DNA from 3 places in the Kocuria sp. UCD-OTCP genome. Region 1 is predicted to be linked to each of the others. Evidence: riboswitches for the same ligand, from Rfam matches in the RefSeq annotation. Region 1 holds a riboswitch; each other region holds the start of a gene.

Region 1 (6,626 bases):
CCGAGCTTCGCGAGCCGGTCGGCGAGGTAGCCGACGGCCTCCTCGTTGTTGAAGTCGGTCTGCAGGATCCACCGGTCGGGCTTGTCGCCGCGCACGTGCCACAGCGGCTCGAGGTTGCGCTCCTCCCGGGTGATGGTGAACTCCGGCCCGCGCACCCCCTTGGGGCGCAGCACGACCCGCGGGGCCTCCGCCGGGGCGGGGCGGGCCGCACGGGCCTCCTGCACGACCTCGCCCATGGCGAAGGTCAGCGCCCGCAGCCCCTCGTGGGAGGCGGTGGAGATCTCGAACACGCGGTAGCCGCGGGACTCGAGCTCGGGCCGCACGAACTCGGCGAGCTCCCGGGCCTCGAGGACGTCGATCTTGTTCAGCACCACGAGCCGGGGCCGGTCGTTGAGCGGCACCGCCTGGCCGCCGTCGAGGTCGCCGTCGACGGCGTAGCCGGCGAGCTCCGCCTCGATCGTCTCGAGGTCGGAGACCGGGTCCCGCCCGGGCTCGAGGGTCGCGCAGTCGAGGACGTGCACGAGCGCGGCGCAGCGCTCGACGTGGCGGAGGAACTCCAGCCCCAGGCCCTTGCCCTCGGAGGCGCCGGGGATCAGGCCCGGGACGTCCGCCACGGTGTAGCGCACGTCCCCGGCCTCCACCACGCCGAGGTTCGGGACGAGCGTGGTGAACGGGTAGTCGGCGATCTTGGGGCGGGCGGCGCTGATCGCGGCGATCAGGCTGGACTTGCCGGCGGAGGGGTAGCCGACCAGGGCGATGTCGGCGATGGACTTCAGCTCCAGGACCACGTCCCGGGCCGAGCCCGGCGTGCCGAGGAGCGCGAAGCCGGGGGCCTTGCGCTTGACCGAGGCCAGCGCGGCGTTGCCCAGCCCGCCCTGCCCGCCGGGGGCGGCCACGAACTCGGAGCCCTGGCCCACGAGGTCGGCCAGGACGTTGCCGTCCTGGTCCTTGACCACGGTGCCGTCGGGGACGGACAGGACGAGGTCCTCGCCCTTGTGCCCGTGGCGGAGGTCGCCCTTGCCGGGTCCGCCGTTGGGGGCGGACTGGTGCGGGGCGTGGTGGTAGTTCAGCAGCGTGGTGGTCTGGCCGTCCACGCGCAGCACCACGCTGCCGCCGTCCCCCCCGTTGCCGCCGTCCGGACCGCCGAGCGGCTTGAACTTCTCGCGGCGGATGGACACGCAGCCGTGCCCGCCGGAGCCGCCGGAGACGTGCAGGACGACGCGGTCGACGAAACTGGCCACGGGGAACTCCTCTGGTTCAAGAACGGACGGGCCACGTTAAGACTGTAGAGGGCGGGCGCTGGACGCACCCACCCTCTACAGACCAAACATGGGTGGTGCGGGTCGTGACCCGCACCGGGGCCGGCAGCGCCGGCCCTGTGGACTACTCTGCGGCAGCCTGGATGTTGACGACCTTGCGGCCCCGGCGGGTGCCGAACTCGACCTGACCGGCGGCCAGGGCGAACAGGGTGTCGTCGCCACCGCGGCCGACGTTGAGGCCGGGGTGGAAGTGCGTGCCGCGCTGCCGGACGAGGATCTCGCCGGCGTTGACGGTCTGGCCGCCGAAGCGCTTCACGCCGAGGTACTGCGCGTTGGAGTCGCGACCGTTGCGAGTGGAGCTCGCGCCCTTCTTGTGTGCCATGAGGTGTGCCTACCTTCGGGTCTTTACTGGCTGGTGGAGTCTGGACGGGGACCGGGCCGGTCAGGCGTCGATGCCGGTCACCTTCACGGTGGTCAGCTCGGCACGGAAGCCCTGGCGCTTCTTGTAGCCGGTCTTGTTCTTGAACTTCTGGATGGAGATCTTGGGACCGCGGAGGTTCTCGACGATCTCGGCCGTGACCTTGACGCTCGCCAGGGTCTGGGCATCCGAGGTGATCTTGTCCCCGTCGACCAGCAGCAGGGCAGGGAGCTCGATGGTGCTGCCTGCTCCGCCGGCGACGCGGTCAAGGGTAACGAGGTCTCCGACGGAAACCTTTTCCTGGCGGCCGCCAGCGCGGACAATCGCGTACACCACTTGGGAACTCACTTCTCTCGACGTCATGTGTAAACAGTGTGGGTCGAGCGCATACCTGTCAGGACCAACGACGTTGAGACGAGCTGACGGTGACCGGCCCGTGGGACTAGGCCGAGGTCAGCGCAGGTTCGCCGCAATTCAGGAACTGCACCCGCATGTGCCGCCAGGTGGGGTGTCGAGTTTTTACACGCGCGCACCGGCAGGGCACCGAAGATCAAGACTACTCGATCCGGTCAGCGCCCGCCAACCGGCGCTCCGCCACCGGCGCGGCGAAGAAGTCCCGCTCGAGCGCGCAGGCCTCCAGGAACACCTCCCGCATCCTCGCCCGGACGTCCGCCGGGGCCGCCCGGGCGGCGTCCTCGAGCAGCCGGCGGGCCGTGCGGGTGGCCTCCTGGAACCCCTCGTCCGCGTACGTGGCCAGCCAGTCCGCGTAGGGGTGCCCGTCGGTCCCGTCGGCCGCGGCGAGCTCGTTCAGGTGGCGGCCCACGTCCGCGTAGACCCAGTAGCACGGCAGCACGGCGGCCAGGCCCACCGGGTAGGGCTCGGCGGCGGTGGCCGCGAGCAGGAACGTGGTGTAGCGCCGCGTCACCTCGCCGAGGCCGCCCCGGGCACCGCCGGCCCGGGCTCCGCCGTCCCCGGCGTGCCGCAGCCGGGCCCGGTGCAGCTGCGCCTCGGTCTCGGTGCAGGACACGGCGCCGGCGGCGAAGAACAGCCGCTGCTCCTCGTCGGGCGCCCTGGCGGCCAGCAGGGCCAGCGCCCGGCTGTAGCCGTCGAGGTACTGCAGGTCCTGGTCGAGGTAGGCGAGGAAGCGGTCCGGCTCGAGCCGGCCGTCGCCGAGGAGGCGGACGAACTCGAGCTCCTCGATCTCCCGCCGCACGGCCGCGGAGGCCTCCCACAGCTCGTCGGTGAACCGCTCCGGCGCCGTGCCCCAGCTCTCGAGGGCGTCCTGGACGTGGTGGAAGTGGTGGACGGGCCCGCTGCCGTGGCCGACCTCGAGGTCCCCGGCGGCCTCGAGGGCGCCGCGCAGCCAGTCCCGGGCGATCCGCAGGCTCCGGGGCCAGTCCCCGTGCCGGGCCTGGAGGGTGGCCAGGGCCGAGGAGAGGGAGCACCCGGTGCCGTGGGAGTTCTCGGTGGGCACGCGGGCGCCGTCGAACGCCACGAGGGGCTCGGGGGCGTCCGGGCCCACGAGCGCGTCGGGCGTCCGGTCCCCCGTGAGGTGCCCGCCCTTGACGAGCACCAGGGTGCCGTGGGCGCGGGCCACGCGGTGGCCCTGCGCGAGGGCCTCGTCCCACGACGACGCCGTGTCCTCCCCGGCGAGCACGGCGAGCTCCTGCAGGTTCGGGGTGATCAGGTCGGCGAGGCCGAGCATCGAGCGCAGGGCGTCCTCGGCCTCGCGCTCCAGCAGGCGGCCCCCGGAGGTCGCGACCATGACGGGGTCCAGGACCACGACCGGCGGCCGGTGGGTCCCGAGCCACCGGGTGACGGCCTCGATGACCGGCACGGACCCGAGCATCCCGATCTTGACGGCGTCGATCTCGACGTCCTCGGCGACCGCGTCCAGCTGTGCCGAGAGGAACTCGACCGGCGGGACGTGGATGTCGCGCACGCCCACGGTGTTCTGCACGACGACGGCGGTGACGGCGCTCATCCCGTAGCCGCCCATCGCGGCGATCGACTTGAGGTCCGCGTGCTGGCCGGCCCCGCCCGTGGGGTCGGTGCCGGCGATGGCCAGGACGCGGGGCACGCGGGCGGTCACGGGGCCACCTCCCCGGCGGGCACGGCGGTGAAGGCCCGCAGGTAGCGGGCGGCCGCGGCGGCGGGGTCCGGGTCGGCGCAGATCCCGGAGACCACGGCCAGCCCCGCGGCGCCGGCGGCGCGCAGGCCGGGGGCGTCCTCGACCCGCACCCCGCCGATGGCCAGGCAGGGCAGGGCCGTGCGGGCCGCGGCGCGGGCGAAGCCCTCGACGCCCAGCGGCTCGGGGTGGTCGGGCTTGGTGCGGGTCGCCCGCACCGCCCCGACGCCCAGGTAGTCGACCGTCCCGGCCGGCAGCGCGGCGGCGGCATCGAGCTCCTCCGCCGTGGCGGCGCTGAGGCCGAGCACGGCCTGCGGGCCGCAGATCTCCCGGGCGAGCGCCACGGGCAGGTCCGACTGGCCCACGTGCACGCCGGCCACGGGGGCGCCGGCCGCGCGGGCGGCGAGGTACACGTCGGCGCGGTCGTCCACGAGCACGGGCACCTCCCGGCCCACGCGCTCGGCCACGGCCGTCAGCAGGGCGACGAGCTCGCGGACCGGGGCGTCCTTCTCCCGCACCTGGACCATGGTGGCTCCCCCGCGCACGGCGGCGGCCACGACGTCCGGGACCGTCCGGGGGGCGCTCAGGGCGGTGTCCGTCACCAGGTGCAGGGCCAGGGCCGCGGGGTCGAGGCGCGGGCTCACCGGGCGACCTCCTCGCGCACGAGCTCCGCCCGGGCGGCGATCCCCTCCGGGGTGACGGCGTGCAGCCGGTCCAGCAGCGCCACGGCGAAGGAGCCGGGCCCGGCGGAGTCGGCGGCCGCGTCCTCGGCCGCCAGGGTGTACACCGTGGTGGCGGCCACCGCCGCGGCGGCCGGGTCCGTGCGCACGGCGGTGAACGCCGCCATGAGGGCGCCCAGGGCGCACCCGCCGCCGGTGATGCGGGTCAGCAGGGGCGTGCCGTGCGGCACCCGGACCACCGTGCCGTCCGGGGAGCGCACGAGGTCCACGGGCCCGGACACGGCCACCGCCGAGCCGGCCCGCTCGGCGAGCGCGGCGGCGGCGTCCCGGGCCGCGTCGACGCCGTGGGTCGCGTCCGTGCCGCGGCCGCCGGCGCCGCCGGCGAGGGCGATGACCTCGGAGGCGTTGCCGCGCACGATCGCCGGCTCGAACCCGAGCAGGTCGCGGGCCAGCGCCGTGCGCACGGGCAGGGCGCCCACCGCCACCGGGTCCAGGACCCAGGCCCGGCCCGCGCGGCGCCGGGCCCCGACGGCCTCGTAGGCGGCGCCGCGCTGCTCGGCGGTGGGCGTGCCGGTGTTGACGAGGAGGCCGTCGGCGAGCTCCGCGAAGACCCCGCCCTCGCCCTGGATGTCGGTCATCGCCGGGGACGCGCCCACGGCGAGCAGCACGTTGGCGGTGAAGTTGGTGACCACGGCGTTGGTGATGCACTGCACCAGCGGCGCCGCGGCGCGCAGGTCCGCCAGGGCCGCGGCGGCGTCCTCGGCGAGCGCGGGGTCCGGCGGCACCGGCCTCCCGGGTCCTGGTGTGCGGTCGGACGGGGGTACGGCATCGCGCATCTGCGACATCCCTTCGCTAGTACTGGCTAGATCAGGTTCGACGGGTGTGTTCTCAGCCGCTCGTGCGGCACCCCGTGTCTGGTGTCCTGCCAGTCTAGTCGTCGTGCGGGAGTCGGCACGGACCCCGCACGGGATCAGAACATGCCGTTGGCGTGGGCCATCCGCTCGGGCACCGGCTGCGCGACGCCCCAGTGCTCCACGATCCGGCCGTCGTCGAGGCGCCAGAGGTCGTAGCAGGCGACCGTTCCGGTGGATCCTCCGTCGCGGCTCCCTCCGGGAACGGCCTCCGCGACGGTCAGCACGAAGTTCCCCTCGCCGACCACGCGGCGCAGCCGCTGGTACGCGGGCTGCGGGCCGTCCGGCGTGCCGCCGGTGTGCTCGGTGCAGCCCCGGAGGCTCATGTGGTCCTGGACGGCGTGGCGGTCGCCCCCGACGAGGGCGGCCTCGACCCACTCGGCGGCGATGCGCTTGTTGTCCTGCGTCCGCTCGTGGTCCGTGACCGCGACGGGACCGTCGAGCTGGGGGCGGGCGCCGTCGGGGCCCGTGCGCAGGGGCTCGAGGACGTCCCAGTGCTCGGCGATCCGTCCGTCCTCCACCCGGAAGACGTCGAAGCCGACCAGCGGCTCCGGACCGAGCCCTTCGTACACCGAGTGGACGGCCACCGTCCCGTGGTCGTCGAGCATCCGGACCATGTCCACGCGGAAGTCCTCGGGCATGCTCTGCACGAACTGCCTGAGACCCTCGCGCCCGTCCGGCGCGAGCGGCGAGTGCTGGACGAAGTCCTCCGTGTAGTGACGGTCCACGGCCGACGGATCCCGGTGGACGAACAGTTCCGTGCCGGTGGTGCGGATGGTGTCTGCACTGGTCATGGCGATGCTCCCTGGAACGGGCGGCCGCTCTCCCGGCGGACGGGACGGCGGCCCCGGGTGTGCTGTGGTGCGCACCACGGTACGCCGCCGCGCGGAGGGCGGGCAGGCCGGGGCGGTCCGTGACGGTCCGCGACGACGGAGGACCCCGACCGTGCCGGTCGGGGTCCTCCGTGGTGCTGCTCGGCGGGGCGGGTCAGCCCCGGTCGGCGGGCCGGCCGCTGGTGAGGTCCTCGGCCTTGACGCCGACGCCGACGACGGTCGGCGCCCGGCGGGAGGGGTCCTCCGGGGCGCGCTGGGCGACGGTCCTCGCCTCGTGCCGGGCGCCCTCCGCGGCGGCCGCCCGGCCGGCGGTCACCTCGGCCTCGCCGGGCCGCGCCGTCGGGGCCGAGGCCCGCCGGGAGCGCCGCCGGGGCCGCTCGGGCTCGACGTCCGCCTG
Region 2 (6,626 bases), on a different contig from region 1:
CCAGGATGTAGGCCGTGATCACCCACAGCATCTCGTCGACCCCGTTGAGCTCGCCCACGATCGTGGGCAGCGCCGTGCTGAGGACGGTCTGGTTCAGCGCGGCCAGCAGCATGGAGAGCATCAGGCCGACGAAGAGCAGCGCGAGGTGCCGGGAGCCGGAGCCCGGTTCGGCGCGGTGGGCGGGAGTGCGGGTCATGAGAGCTTCTCCTGGAGACGGTGGAGGAGGGAGAGCGCCGACTCATGGTCCTCGGTCGGCAGGCCGTGCGCCGGGGAGTAGCTATCGGCGGTGATGGCGAAGCGCAGCGGGACGCCGCCGAGCAGGACCAGCATCCGGGCGACCTCGTCCACGCGGTGCTCCCCGATCCCGGCCGACCACGCGGGGTCCCGGGCCAGCAGCTCCGCGAGGGTGTGGCGCACCAGGGCCTCGGCCTCGAGCATCAGCTCGTGCCGGCGGCGGCCCAGGCTCGGGTGGTCCTGCAGCAGCCTCCGGCGCCGCTCGGCGTCCCGTCCCGCGTAGGCGCTGCGGGAGACGGCCAGCAGCAGGCGCGAGACCTGGCCCAGCAGGTCGTGCTCGAGGGAGAAGCCGTCCAGCAGCTCGGGGTCCAGCGAGGGGGCCCGCATGCCCAGGACGGCGTCCTCCTTGGCGGGGAAGTAGTTGAAGAAGGTCCGCGGGGAGACGCCGGCCGCCGCGGCCACGGCCTCCACCGTGGTGCCCTCGACCCCGTGCCGCACCGCGAGGGCGGCGGCCGCCTCGTGGATCGCGGACCAGGTCTCGGCCTTCTTGCGGGCGCGCAGGGTGGGAGGGAGGTCGGCATTCATGCCCAAATTTTTGCACTTCTGCAAGTTTTGCACAACTGCAATATCTGCCCGGCCCGCCCGGCGGCGCCGGGCGGGCCCTCCGGCTCAGTCCTTCAGGGGGTCGTGGCCCCAGTTCATCAGGGAGTAGCGCCACCGGGTCTCGCGCACGTCCCCGTCGGGGCGCTGGGCCAGGTGGCGGTGGACGTAGCCGACCACCTTGCGCATGTGCTCGTGGTCGGCCTCGGTGCGCTCGCCCTTCGGCTTCTGCAGGATCTCCACGATCCGGCGCCCGGAGCGGTGGCCCACCGACTCCCCGCCGTCGTCCTGGCCCACCGAGGTGGACTCGTCGGTGTCCAGCCACGTCGACAGCTGCTTTGCGGTCATGTTGACGGCCTCGTCGAAGTCCTTGCCGGTGCTGTCGTCCTTCTCACCCATGCCCTGCTCCTCGCTCTCGGACCGGGCGGCCGCCGTGTCGCCGCACGCCCTCCGTGCCCGGGCACCCCGGGCACGAGGCCCAACCTACCGGCGGGCCGGGGTGCCGGCGAGCACCCGCGGGCGTCGAGCACGGCGCCGCCGGCGAGTGGGTGCGGACGCGGCGCCCGGCCGGGGCTACGCCGCGACGCCCACCTGGATCAGGGTGTTCCAGGGGTCCTCGAAGCGCAGCACGGCGCCGTCGTGCCGGGTGGGGATCCGGTGGTCCGCGAGCCGGGACGCCAGGGCCGCGACGTCGTCGGCGTCCGGCAGGTCGATGTTGACCTGGCCCAGCCCCAGCGAGGCCGCCCGCGGGCCGGCCCCGGCGCTCTGCCAGGTGTTGAGCGCGATGTGGTGGTGGTAGCCGCCGGCGGCGATGAACAGGGCGGAGCCGATGTCGCTCATCACTTCGAAGCCCAGCACGTCCACGTAGAACTGCCGGCCCAGCGGGATGTCACCCACCTGCAGGTGCACGTGGCCCAGGGTGGCCGGCGGCGCCGGGGGCCGCCCGCCCTGCTCGGCCAGGTGCTCCTGGAGGAACCCGTTCGGGTCCAGCGGGTTGGAGGCCAGGGTCAGCAGGCCGGTGGGCTCTCGCCGCCACGTGTCGCGGGGGCGGTCCGTGTAGAGCTCCACCCCGTTGCCCTCGGGGTCGTCGAAGTAGAAGGCCTGACTGTAGAGGTGGTCGGCGCTGCCGGTGAAGGAGCGGGGCGCCACGGTCGCCACGGACGCGAGCGCCGCGGCCAGGGCCGGCTCGTCGTCGAAGACCACCGCGGTGTGGAACAGGCCGGCCTGCCCGCGGCGGGCCGGCGGGAGCTCCTTGACCTGGCGCAGCCGCACGACCGTCCGGCCGTCCCGGCCCAGGACCGCGGTGTCCCCGGCGTGGGCGAGCACGTCGAGGGTGACGGCGTCCGAGTAGTAGGCGACCATCGTGTCCAGGTCGGAGACCAGCAGCTCCACCGCGCCCATCCGGGTGTCCGCGGACAGCAGGTCCTCGGCGGGGCGCTTCGTCAGGCTCTGGGGAGCGGGGTTCTGGGGAAAGATCGGCATCGCGGGGTTCTCCGTCGGCAGGGGCGGCGCATTGGTTGATATGTCCCCAAGAATAGCCTCAGAAGCTTTCCGGTGCAAGTAAATGATGGTGCGGTGGGCTCAGAGGATGAAGATCAGGGCGGCGATCACCGCCAGGATGCCCAGGAAGACGAATCCCCACGCCTTGAGGTTGTCGGAGTCGTCCTCCTCGGGCTCTGCCGGGCGCGGCGGCCACCCGCCGGGGCCGGGCCCGAACACCGGCCCGGAGGCGCCCTGGGCACCGGCGCCCGGTGCTCCGGGCTGCTGGTCCCCGGGACCGTACCCGGGGGTGCCGTATCCCGGACCGCCCGGGCCGGGTGCCCCGGGTCCGGGGTGCTGGCCCGGGAACTGCCCGGGCGGCGGCGGGGCCGGGCTCGCGGGGCTCACCCCCCACTGGGGGTTCTCGGGCGAGCCCGCCGGAGGGGCGCCGGGCGGGGGTGTTCCCGGGCGGACGTCACCGTCCGCGGCCGGGCCGGCCGTGGAGGAGGATCCCGCGGTCGGACCCGGCGCCGGGGGAGCCGCCGGCGGCAGGGTCTCGCCCGAGAGCACGGGCCCGTCCTCGCGGTGGCCCCGCTCCGCCTCGTTGAGCAGGGTCACGAACTGCTCGAGCGGCTCGGACCCGTCGTGCTCCCGCGCCAGGAAGCGCTCGGCGCGGCGGCGCACCACCTTGTAGACGCGCCCGTCGTCGGGGACGCCCAGGTCCCGGGCGGCCCGGGCCACGGCCAGCGGGGGCTGCTCCGGCAGGGGGTTGGTGCCCCACTCCAGGAGCCCGGTCAGCAGCGGGCGCTCGAGCACGGCGGCCAGGGCGGCCCGGGCGCCCGGCACCCGGGTCAGCTCCAGCAGCCCGCTCGGCGGCGCGGACGGGCACCCCGGCACGTCGCTGGGCAGCCGGGCGGCGCGCTCCAGCCAGAAGGTGTCGCCGAAGAGGGTGGCGAGCAGCACGGCGGCGGCGAGCCGGTCGTCGCTCGGGGCGGCGTCCTCCGGGAGGCCCTGCTCCCAGTGCGTGCCGAGGGCGCGGCGGGCGGGCTCACCGGCCAGCCGGACGCGCAGCTGCGCGTCCTCCGGGCCGCGGGCGGTCTCCGCGGGGCGCTCCACCGCGTGCCGCACCTGGGGGTCGAGCTCGGGGTCCATGGGCCACCTCTCCGTCGTCGTCCTGCGTCCATGCTCTCAGAACGTGCTGGACGGCGGCGGGGAGCCGACGGTGAGGCGGGCGGGGGACCGCCCCGGGCTCAGGCGGGGAGCAGGCCGCGCAGCTGCCCGGCGGCGGTGCGGGGATCGGGGGCCTCGGTGACGGCGCGGACGACGACGACGCCGCGCGCCCCGGCCTCCAGCACCTGCGGGAGCCGCGGCTCGTCGATGCCGCCGATGGCGAACCACGGCACGGGCAGGACCTCCGGGTCCGCGTCCAGCCGGGCCTCCGTCAGCTCGGCGACCGCGCGGACGAACTCCAGCCCGGTGGCCGGGCGCCCCGGCTTGGTGGGCGTGGCCCAGACGGGGCCGGTGCAGAAGTAGTCGACGTCCGGGTCCGCGAGCGCCGCCGTGGCCTGTCCGAGGTCGTGGGTGGAGCGCCCGATCAGCACGTCGGGGCCCAGGAGCCGCCGGGCCTGGGCGGGGCTGAGGTCGTGCTGGCCCACGTGGAAGACGTCGGCGCCCACGAGCGCGGCGATGTCGGCGCGGTCGTTGACCGCGAACAGGGTGTCGTACTCGGCGGCCACCCGGCCCAGCAGCTCCAGCGCGGCGATCTCCTCGTCCGCGTCGATGCTCTTGTCCCGCAACTGGACGACGTCAGCGCCGCCGGCACAGACGGCGTGCAGGAAGTCCTCGAGGTCGCCCCGGTCCCGGCGGGCGTCCGTGCACACGTACAGCCGGGCGGCGAGGAGTCTGGCCGTCCGGGTCTCTCGCAGGGAGGACTCGGCGGGGGCGGAGGCATCACGGGTAGGCTGGGTCACACGCTGATGATAGGTCAGCGGTTCTGCGGGAGCCCCACCGGGGGCTGAGAGGGCGTCCAGCGCCGACCGCCACACCTGATGCGGGTCATGCCGCCGGAGGAAAGGACGTTCCCTGTGACTGCCGCGCACCCCGCCCCCACGACCGCGCCCCACCCGCTGGTCGACCGGCCCGAGCACGTCCGCGCCGACGTCGCCGTCGTCGGCGCCGGGGTGATCGGCCTGGCCACCGCCTGGGAGCTGCGCCGCCGCGGCCGCTCGGTGGTCGTGGTGGACCCCGAGCCGGGCTCCGGCGCCAGCCGCGCCGCGGCCGGGATGCTCGCCCCGGTGAGCGAGGTCCAGTACCAGCAGGAGCCCCTGTACCCCCTCATGACCGCCTCGGCCGCCGAGTACCCGGCGTTCGTGGCCGCCCTCGAGCAGGCCGCCGGCGGGACGGTGGGCCACCGGGCCACCGAGACCCTCGTGTGCGGCGTGGACGCCGCCGACCGGCAGGCCCTGACGGACCTCCGCGCGCTGCAGGGCCGCCACGGCATGACGGTGGAGGCGCTGACCCTGCGCGCCGCCCGCACCCTCGAGCCGGCCCTGAGCCCGCGGCTGTCCGCCGCGTTCCGGATCCCCGACGACCACCAGGTGGACCCGCGCCGCCTCGTGGCCGGGCTGCTCGCGGCCCTCGTCGCCCCGGAGCTCCCGGACCTCCCGGAGCCCGCCGGGCTCCCGGCCGCGCGCGACGGCGGACCGGCCCGGCTCGTCCACGACCTCGCCACGGGGCTGCGCCGCAACGCCGAGGGCGCGGCGACCGGCGTCCGCCTGGCCGGCGGCGGGATGGTCTCCGCGACCTGGACGGTCCTCGCCCCCGGCGCCGGGCTCGGCGAGCTCGAAGGGCTGCCGGAGGACTGGCACCCGCCGCTGCGGCCGGTGCACGGGGACATCCTGCGCGCCCGGGTCCCCGCCGGGGCGCCGGAGCTGCTCGAGCGCACGGTCCGCGGCCTGGTGCACGGGGTGCCCGTCTACCTGGTGCCCCGCGCCGACGGGACCGTGGTGATCGGGGCGACCTCCCGCGAGGACGACCTGACCGGTCCCAGCGCCGGCGGCGTGTTCCGGCTGCTGCGCGACGCCCAGGCGCTCGTGCCCGGCGTCGCCGACCTCGAGTTGGTCGAGGTGCTGGCCCGCGCCCGGCCCGGCACCCCGGACGACATCCCGTACTTCGGCCGGGTCCGCGACCCGGACGGCTCGCCGGTGCCGGGGCTCGTGGTCTCCACCGGCTACTTCCGCCACGGCGTCCTGCTCGCCCCGCTGGCCGCCCGGCTCGCCGCGCAGCTGGTGGCCGGCGGGACCGGAGCCGATCCGGCCGCCGACGCCGAGCACCTCGCCGCCACCGACCCGCACCGCTTCGACCGCCCCGTCGAGGCCCGTCGAGGGGATCCCGCGCCGGCCGCCGCCGGGCCCGGGCCCCGGAGCAGGAGCACCCGATGACCGCCATCACCCTCAACGGCCGCCCGCACCGCGTGGCGGCGGAGGCGACCGTCGTCGACCTCGTCGCCGAGACCGTCGGCCGCCCCCTGGGCCCCGACGGCGCCCCGCTGGACGGCGGGCGCCTCGGCGTGGCCGTGGCCGTGGACGCCGCGGTCGTACCCCGCAGCCGCTGGCGGCGGACCCCCGTGGCGGAGGGCCAGTCCATCGAGATCATCACCGCCGTCCAGGGAGGCTGACGTGACCGCCCCGCACCCCGACCCCCTCGTGCTCGACGGCATCGAGCTGAGCTCCCGGCTGATCATGGGCACCGGCGGCCTGAGCTCGCTGCACACCCTGGAGCAGGCGCTGCTGGCCTCCGGCACCGAGCTGACCACCGTGGCCCTGCGCCGCTACGCCCCCGGCCAGGGCGACTCCCTCTTCGCGCTGCTCGAGCGCAACGACATCCGGATCCTGCCCAACACCGCCGGGTGCTACACCGCCCGGGACGCGCTGCTGACCGCCGAGCTCGGCCGGGAGGCCCTCGAGACCGACTGGGTCAAGCTCGAGGTCATCGCGGACGAGGACACGCTGCTGCCCGACGTGGTGGAGCTCCTCGACGCCACCGAGCAGCTCGTGGCCCGCGGCTTCAAGGTCTTCGCCTACACCTCCGACGACCCGGCCCTCGCCCGCCGGCTCGAGGACCTGGGCGCGGCCGCGGTGATGCCCCTGGGCGCCCCCATCGGCACCGGGCTGGGCATCCTCAATCCGCACAACATCGAGCTCATCGCCTCCCGGGCGTCCGTCCCCGTGGTGCTCGACGCCGGGATCGGCACCGCCTCCGAGGCCGCCCTGGCCATGGAGCTGGGCTGCGACGCCGTGCTGCTGGCCAGCGCC
Region 3 (6,626 bases), on a different contig from region 1:
GCCCGTGCCGTCGGCGCGGGACGTGCGCGGGGCGGTGGAGCTGGCGCTCGCTCACGCCGCCCCCGGCGGGGACGGCGGTCTGGGGGCCGAGCACGCCGTCAAGGTGGTGATCAGCCGCGGCACCCCGGCGGACGGCCCGTGGTCCTGGATCGTGGTGAGCCCCGTGCCGGAGACGACGTTCCGGCAGCGCCGGGACGGCGTGACCGCGGTGCTGCTGCCGCGCGGCCACGACCCCGCCCAGGACGCCGGGTACCCGTGGCTGCTCCCGGGGGCCAAGACGCTCTCCTACGCGATCAACATGGCCGCCCTGCGCCACGCCCGCTCCCTCGGCGCGGACGAGGCGGTCTTCACCACGGAGGGGCGCAGGGTCCTGGAGGGCGCGACGTCCTCCGTGGTCTGCGCCCGGGTGCGCGTCGGCCGCCGCACCCTGCTGACGCCGGAGCCCTCGCACGGGATCCTGCCGGGCACCACGCAGGCCAAGATCTTCGCCGCCGCCCGCCGGGACGGCTGGGAGCTCGGCTACGGGCCCCTGTACCCGGCGGACCTCATGGAGGCCGACGCCGTGTGGCTGGTCTCCAGCGTCCGGCTCGCGGTGCCGGTGCGCCGGCTCGACCACCAGCCGCTGCCGGTGGACCCGGACCTGACGAAGCTCGTCACGAGCTGGGTCCAGCAGGCCTGATCCTTCGCTCAGGCCCAGATGAACCGGTGCGTCCCGAGCAGGACGGACACCGCCGGGCCCGCCGCGGCGGCCGCAGCGCAGCCCGTGAGGACCGCCGCGTCCCGCCAGGAGTACCCCGGGACGCGGGCCCACGTGCGCGGACCCGCACCGAAGCCGCGGGCCTCCATGGTGACCGACAGCCGGGTGGCCCGTCGCAGGGACTGCACCAGCAGCGTGAAGGCCTGGCCGCCGAACTCCCGCAGCGCGCCCACCGGACCGTGCCCGGACCCCGCCCCGCGCGCCCGCCGCGCCATCGCCAGGGTGGCCCACTCGGAGACCATCACCCCCACCAGCCGCAGCGCGGCCAGGGACGCGAGCACGAAGCGGGCCGGCAGGCGCAGCGTCTGGGCGAGGCCGTCGGCGAGGTCCGTGGGATCCGTGGTGAGTACCAGCATCAGCCCGGGCAGCGCCAGCGCCAGCCCGCGCAGGGCGATCGCCGCCCCTGCGGCCACCGAGCCGGACGAGATCCCGGTGACCCCCAGGTCGAGCAGCACCGGCCCGGAGTCCTCGGCGAGCAGGGCCGTGCCCCACCCGCTCACGAGTGCCGCCACGACCACCGGCCACGCCCGGCGCAGCAGCGCGAGCGGGCGCTGACCGGCCAGCGCCAGCAGCAGCACCTCGCCCAGCAGCACGGTCCCCGACGTCACGGGGTCCGCGCTGAGCAGCAGCACCACGGTCAGCAGCAGCGCCCCGGCCAGCTTGACCACCGCGTTCGTGCGCCCCAGCAGCGAGGTCCGGGCCGACGGCGCGATCGCGGCGGCGCTCACCGGACGGGCTCCCGCCGGACGGGGACGACCCGCACCGCGCCGGCCCCCGGCGCCGCCGGAGCGGCCGGGGCACTCCCTGCCGCGGCCCCGGACCGCACGGCAGGAGCAGCCGCGGTCTTCCCCGCCGCGGACGCGGACCGCACGACAGGAACGGCCGGCGCCCCTCCCGCCGCCGGTGCCGTGCGAGCGGCGCGGCCCCGCTCGCTCGGGGTGCCCAGCGCCAGCACCTCGGCGCCGAGCGCCCGCACGAAGTCCTCGTCGTGGGTCACGGCGAGGACCGACGTGCCGGCGTCGACGAGCTCCACGAGCAGGTCCACGAGCTCCGCCCACGTCAGGGCGTCCTGACCGAACGTCGGCTCGTCGAGCACCAGCACGTCCGGGTCCGTGGCGAGCACCGTGGCCACGGACAGCCGCCGCTTCTCGCCCCCGGAGAGGGTGAACGGGTTGGCGTCGGCCAGGTGCGAGAGCCGCAGCCGGCGGAGCAGTTCGTCCGTGCGGCGCTCCCGCTCGGCCACCGGCGTGCCGGCCAGCCGGGGGCCGAGCTCGAGCTCGGCCCGCACGGTGGCCCGCAGGAACTGGTGCTCGGGCTCCTGGAAGACCGTCCCCACGCGGGCCACGAGCTCCCGGCCGCTCCACTCGAGCGGGTCGGGGCCCGCGCCGCGGTCGAGGACCGGGTGGGCCCGCACGGTGCCGCGCACGGGGGCGAGCAGACCCGCCAGCGTCAGCGCGAGCGTGGACTTGCCGGCGCCGTTGGGCCCGGTCAGCGCGAGCGCGCGGCCGCGGCGCAGGGTCAGCTCCACGCCGGCCACCGCCGTGGGGAGGTCCCGGCCCGCGGCGGCGTCGTCCACCGGGCGGCCGCGACGCCGCGCCCGCCGCCGGGCGCGCAGCTGCCGCGCCGACGGCTGGCTGCGCGAGACGCCCAGACCGGTGGCGCTCAGCAGCGGTGCGCCGTCCGCCCCGGAGCCGGCGGCCCGGGTTCCGGCGGGACCCCCGGCGGGATGTGCACCGGAGGAGCCTGCACGGGGATCCGCGGCGGGGCGAGCGGGCGCACGCGTGGCCGGCACCCGGCCGGGCACCCACACCCCCGCGCCGCTGAGCTCGTCGGCCGCGGCGCCGAGCACCCGGCCCGGCGCGCCGTCGTGGGTGATGCTCCCGTCCCGGCCGAGCACGACGACGCGGTCCACGACCTCGGCCCACACGGCGACACGGTGCTCCACGACCACGAGCGTGGCGCCGCTGCGGTCGAGGCAGGACACCACGGCGTCGCGGACCTGCCGCACGCCGGCGGGGTCCAGGTTGGCGGTCGGCTCGTCGAGCAGCAGCACCCCCGGGCTCATGGCCACGGCGCCCGCGAGCGCCAGGCGCTGCTTCTGCCCGCCGGACAGGGCCGCGGTGGAGTGGTCGAGGGGGAGGTCCAGCCCCACGTCGTCGAGCCCCGCGCGCACCCGCGGCCAGATCTGCTCCCGGGGCACCGCGAGGTTCTCGAGGCCGAAGGCGGTGTCGTCCCCGATCCGGGACAGCACCACCTGGGACTCGGGGTCCTGCTGCACGAGCCCGGCCCGGCCGCGCGCCTGCTCCGGCGGCATGCCGTCGAGCAGCAGCTCGCCGGAGGCGGACTGCCCGTCGTCGTCGTGGAGGACTCCCGCCAGGGCGTGCAGGAGGGTGGACTTGCCCGCCCCGCTGGGTCCCAGCAGGAGCACGCGCTCCCCCGGCTCGACCACGAGGTCCAGGCCGCGCAGCGCCGCCGCGTCCCGCCCGGGGTGGTGCCAGCCGAAGCCGCGGGCCTCGACCCGGGCCCCGCGGCCGGCGGGCACCACGGGGTCCGGGGTCGTGGGAGCCGTCATCGCCGCACGGCCCGCCCCGACGCGAGGCCCTGCAGCACGCCGGTGGCCGCGAGGGCCCGCACCACGGCCTGCATCAGCAGGCCCGCGAGCACCGCCCCGGAGACGGCCGTCAGGACCACGTAGACCACCTGGTGGCTCAGCGCCCACTCGTAGTTGTAGACGATGTTCTCGTGGACGCCGAGGAAGATCCCGCTCACGGCGCCCGCCACGGCCGCCACGAGGGCGTCGAACCGGCGGTACCGGAAGGCGGCGAAGGCCAGTTCCGCACCGATGCCCTGGACGAGACCGGAGAGCACGACCAGCAGACCGAAGTGGGTGCCCAGGAAGCTCTCGATCACGGCGGCGAGCAGCTCGCAGAACAGCGCGGCGCCGGGCTTGCGGATGATCAGCCCGCCGAGCACGCCGGCCACGAGCCAGCCGCCGGCGATCAGCCCTACGGCGGGCGGGTAGGCGACCGCGGCCGTGCCGACCACGGGGTAGAGCAGGTTCGACCACGCCCAGAAGACGACCGCGCACACGGCGGCGAGGACGGCGGCCACGACGATGTCGACGACGCGCCAGGACGACGCGCGGGACGTGCCGGGGCGGCGGGCGGGGCGGTGGGTGGTGGTGTTCACGGTGGATTCCTCCTGGGCTCAGCGAGCCGTCGGTGCCAGGAGGGGACGGGGTTCCGCGGGCCGCGCCGGTGGCGCGTTCCCGGGGAAGCACCCCTGAGATGCTCGACTCCCTTCGCCGGTGCTAACCGGAGCAGGTTCGAGGGTCTGCGGCGATCCGCACTCTCAGCGCCGCGCCGGTCTCACCGGCGGGGCGCTCCCCTGTCGTTCAGTGGCACCGAGTCTACCTCTCCCCCGCCCGCCCCGTGCACTGCCGGCGCACGGCCGGTGAACGACGCAGGGGCCCGTCCGGCCGGACACCGGTGCGGTGTCCGGCCGGACGGGCCCCTGAGCGAGGTGCTCGCCGGGCCTCAGACCTCGGCCTGGCTCGAGGCCTTGGGGTTCGTCCGCGGCCTGTTCTCCATCTTCGCGATCTGGCGGGAGATGCCGACCTTGATGACGGTGCCCACGAGACCGGTGACGAGCGACCAGATGATGATGCCCGTCCAGGCCTCGTCCGGGTCCGGGTTCTTGGCGGGGGGCGGGTCGCCGGTGATGCGCGTCCACGCCGCGCCGAGCACCTTGTGCGAGAGCGCCACGCCGCCGAGCGAGAGGCCGGTGCCCACGAGTTCGAGGACCTTGGTGTTCATGGAGTGCTGCTCCTTGTCGTCCGAGGGGGACGCGGGTGCGCCCTGTCGATCCTGCCCAGCCTAACGCGTCCCCGGCGATCCGTCAGTCTGCTGTCCGTCCGCCCGCCGGCCGTCCGGGCTCGGCACCGGCGGTCCCGCGGCGACGCCCTCCGCGGAGCCCTCCGCCCCGCCCTCCGCGGCGCGGTTGAGGACCTTCTGCAGGTCGTCCTGGGTCAGCGTGGTCCGGTTCAGGTGCTTGGTGCGGTACGTCGAGCGTCCCACCATGTGCGCCGAGACGGGCACGGTGAGCAGCTGGAAGATCCAGCCGAGGGCGATGAGCGGGATCATGACGGGTTCGCGGTTCTCGAGGGCGACTGCCGTGAGCATGAGGAGCAGCCCGAAGACCTGGGGCTTGGTGCCGGCGTGCATGCGCGTCAGGAGGTCCGGGAAGCGGACCAGGCCGATCCCTGCGGCGAGGGACATGAGCGCGCCGACCACGAGGCACACGGCCGCGGCGGCGTCCAGGACAGTGTCCAGCACGGCGCTCACCGCCCGTGCTCGGCGGTCTGGGTGGCGAAGCGCGCCACCGTCACGGAGCCGATGAACCCGACCAGCGAGACGATCACCATGAGGATCAGGTTGTTGAGGTGGCCGTGGTAGGCCATGTCCACGGCGAGGGCGGCCGCGACGATGGCCAGCAGCACGTCCGTGGCCACCACGCGGTCCAGCAGGGAGGGGCCCTTGGCGAGGCGGTAGAGGGTGCCCGCGGCGGCCGCGCTGAGCAGCACGGCCGCGACGGCCACGGCGATCTGCATCACGGGTGGTCCTCCTCGTGGGTGTCGGTGGGGGTGGATCCCGGGGCGTCCGCCGGGGACCCGGTGGGCACCTCGTCCCGGCGGCGGCCCACGATCTGCAGGCTCGCGGTGATCGGCGAGCTGAGCGCGGCGCTGTCCGGCCGGTCCGTGCCGGAGGCCCGTCCGCCGCCCCGCTCGGCCCGCAGGGCGGCGAGCTCCTCCGGGGTGCCCATGATCCGGATCCAGGCCGCCTCCACCCGGAGGGCGGACCGGCGGAAGTCCTCGGCCTCCTGAGCGCTGCGGACGTTGAGCGCGTGGAAGTACAGCGTGCCGGAGGCCCGGTCCACCTCCACCACGAGCGAGCCCGGGATCAGGGTCATGGTGTGGCCGGTGGCCGTCAGGAGCAGGTCGGAGCGCGTGCGCAGCTGGACGCCGACCACGGCGTTGCGCGCGCGCGGGCCCACGAGGATCGCAATGAGCATCACCTCGAAGCTCGCCTTGGCGACCTGCCACACGAACGTCACGGCGAAGAGGGCGAACTGGAACGGGTTGAACCGGCCGGACAGATGGACGGGCGGCAGGTAGAGCACCCAGGTGACGAGCAGGGCCAGGACCAGTCCGACCAGCAGGTTGCCGGGGCCGAAGTCGCCCCAGAGGGCGCCCCACACCACCACGAGCCACACCAGCAGCGGCAGCTCGACGAGCAGGGAATTCTTGGGGCGGGTCACGGGGCCTCCTCCACGACGGGCCGCGGCGCGGACGCGGGGTCCAGCACGGCCTCGACGTAGCGCTCGGGGCGGACGAGGTTCTCCGCGGCGTTGTCCGCGAGCTGGAACAGCGGCCCGGCGAACACGGTCAGGGCCACCCCCGCGGCGACGAGGGCCGAGGCCCCGCCCAGCATCGAGGGGGACATCAGGCGCACGTCGCCCTTGCCCGCGAAGCGGCCCGCCTGGTCGTCGACGGCACCCGAGGTCAGCAGGAACCGGGAGCCGGCGGGCACCGGGGCCAGCAGGATGGGGTCCGGGTACTCCGCGTCCTCCGGGGCGCGCAGGAACACGCGGTTCCACACCCGGATCAGGGCGAGCAGGGTCAGGAGGGACACCGCCACGGAGCCGGCGACGAGGGCGTAGGCCAGCCCGTCGCCCTGGTCCACGCCGGCCTGCAGCAGACCGGTCTTGCCCATTTTCGAACTTGTTTTGCCGCCAGGGCCCAAGCGAGGTCAGACCTACTGCCGGTGACTCCACCGAAGGGCAATTGAGCTGCCCATGCCTTTTGCTCCCC

The links. A riboswitch is a leader RNA that binds a small molecule or an ion and turns the genes downstream of it on or off. The one in region 1 is predicted to bind thiamine pyrophosphate.
Region 2: it holds a riboswitch for thiamine pyrophosphate, as region 1 does, so the genes downstream of both, H488_RS20330 (FAD-dependent oxidoreductase) here and thiM (hydroxyethylthiazole kinase) in region 1, are expected to answer to the same signal.
Region 3: it holds a riboswitch for thiamine pyrophosphate, as region 1 does, so the genes downstream of both, H488_RS23725 (ECF transporter S component) here and thiM (hydroxyethylthiazole kinase) in region 1, are expected to answer to the same signal.

Annotation. Positions count from the first base shown of each region.
Region 1 covers NZ_KB714682.1:32,737-39,362, reverse strand. The annotation lists gene obgE (GTPase ObgE) at 1-1,241, opposite strand, end outside; gene rpmA (50S ribosomal protein L27) at 1,384-1,641, opposite strand; gene rplU (50S ribosomal protein L21) at 1,702-2,013, opposite strand; gene H488_RS33425 (bifunctional hydroxymethylpyrimidine kinase/phosphomethylpyrimidine kinase) at 2,234-3,769, opposite strand; gene thiE (thiamine phosphate synthase) at 3,766-4,449, opposite strand; gene thiM (hydroxyethylthiazole kinase) at 4,446-5,270, opposite strand; TPP riboswitch at 5,313-5,406, opposite strand; gene H488_RS33410 (nuclear transport factor 2 family protein) at 5,456-6,190, opposite strand; gene H488_RS37525 (hypothetical protein) at 6,384-6,545, opposite strand; gene H488_RS38120 (Rne/Rng family ribonuclease) at 6,542-6,626, opposite strand, start outside.
Region 2 covers NZ_AOSQ01000001.1:205,596-212,221, forward strand. The annotation lists gene H488_RS20300 (MDR family MFS transporter) at 1-196, opposite strand, end outside; gene H488_RS37320 (TetR family transcriptional regulator) at 193-819, opposite strand; gene H488_RS20310 (DUF3140 domain-containing protein) at 904-1,233, opposite strand; gene H488_RS20315 (VOC family protein) at 1,408-2,316, opposite strand; gene H488_RS20320 (hypothetical protein) at 2,416-3,465, opposite strand; gene thiE (thiamine phosphate synthase) at 3,564-4,283, opposite strand; TPP riboswitch at 4,299-4,402, shown strand; gene H488_RS20330 (FAD-dependent oxidoreductase) at 4,398-5,753, shown strand; gene thiS (sulfur carrier protein ThiS) at 5,750-5,989, shown strand; gene H488_RS20340 (thiazole synthase) at 5,991-6,626, shown strand, end outside.
Region 3 covers NZ_AOSQ01000011.1:79,601-86,226, forward strand. The annotation lists gene H488_RS23710 (aminotransferase class IV) at 1-679, shown strand, start outside; gene H488_RS23715 (energy-coupling factor transporter transmembrane component T family protein) at 688-1,485, opposite strand; gene H488_RS23720 (ABC transporter ATP-binding protein) at 1,482-3,329, opposite strand; gene H488_RS23725 (ECF transporter S component) at 3,326-3,946, opposite strand; TPP riboswitch at 4,037-4,156, opposite strand; gene H488_RS23730 (DUF4235 domain-containing protein) at 4,294-4,572, opposite strand; gene mnhG (monovalent cation/H(+) antiporter subunit G) at 4,633-5,091, opposite strand; gene H488_RS23740 (monovalent cation/H+ antiporter complex subunit F) at 5,097-5,366, opposite strand; gene H488_RS38500 (Na+/H+ antiporter subunit E) at 5,366-6,073, opposite strand; partial or broken gene H488_RS0118085 (Na+/H+ antiporter subunit D) at 6,070-6,626, opposite strand, start outside.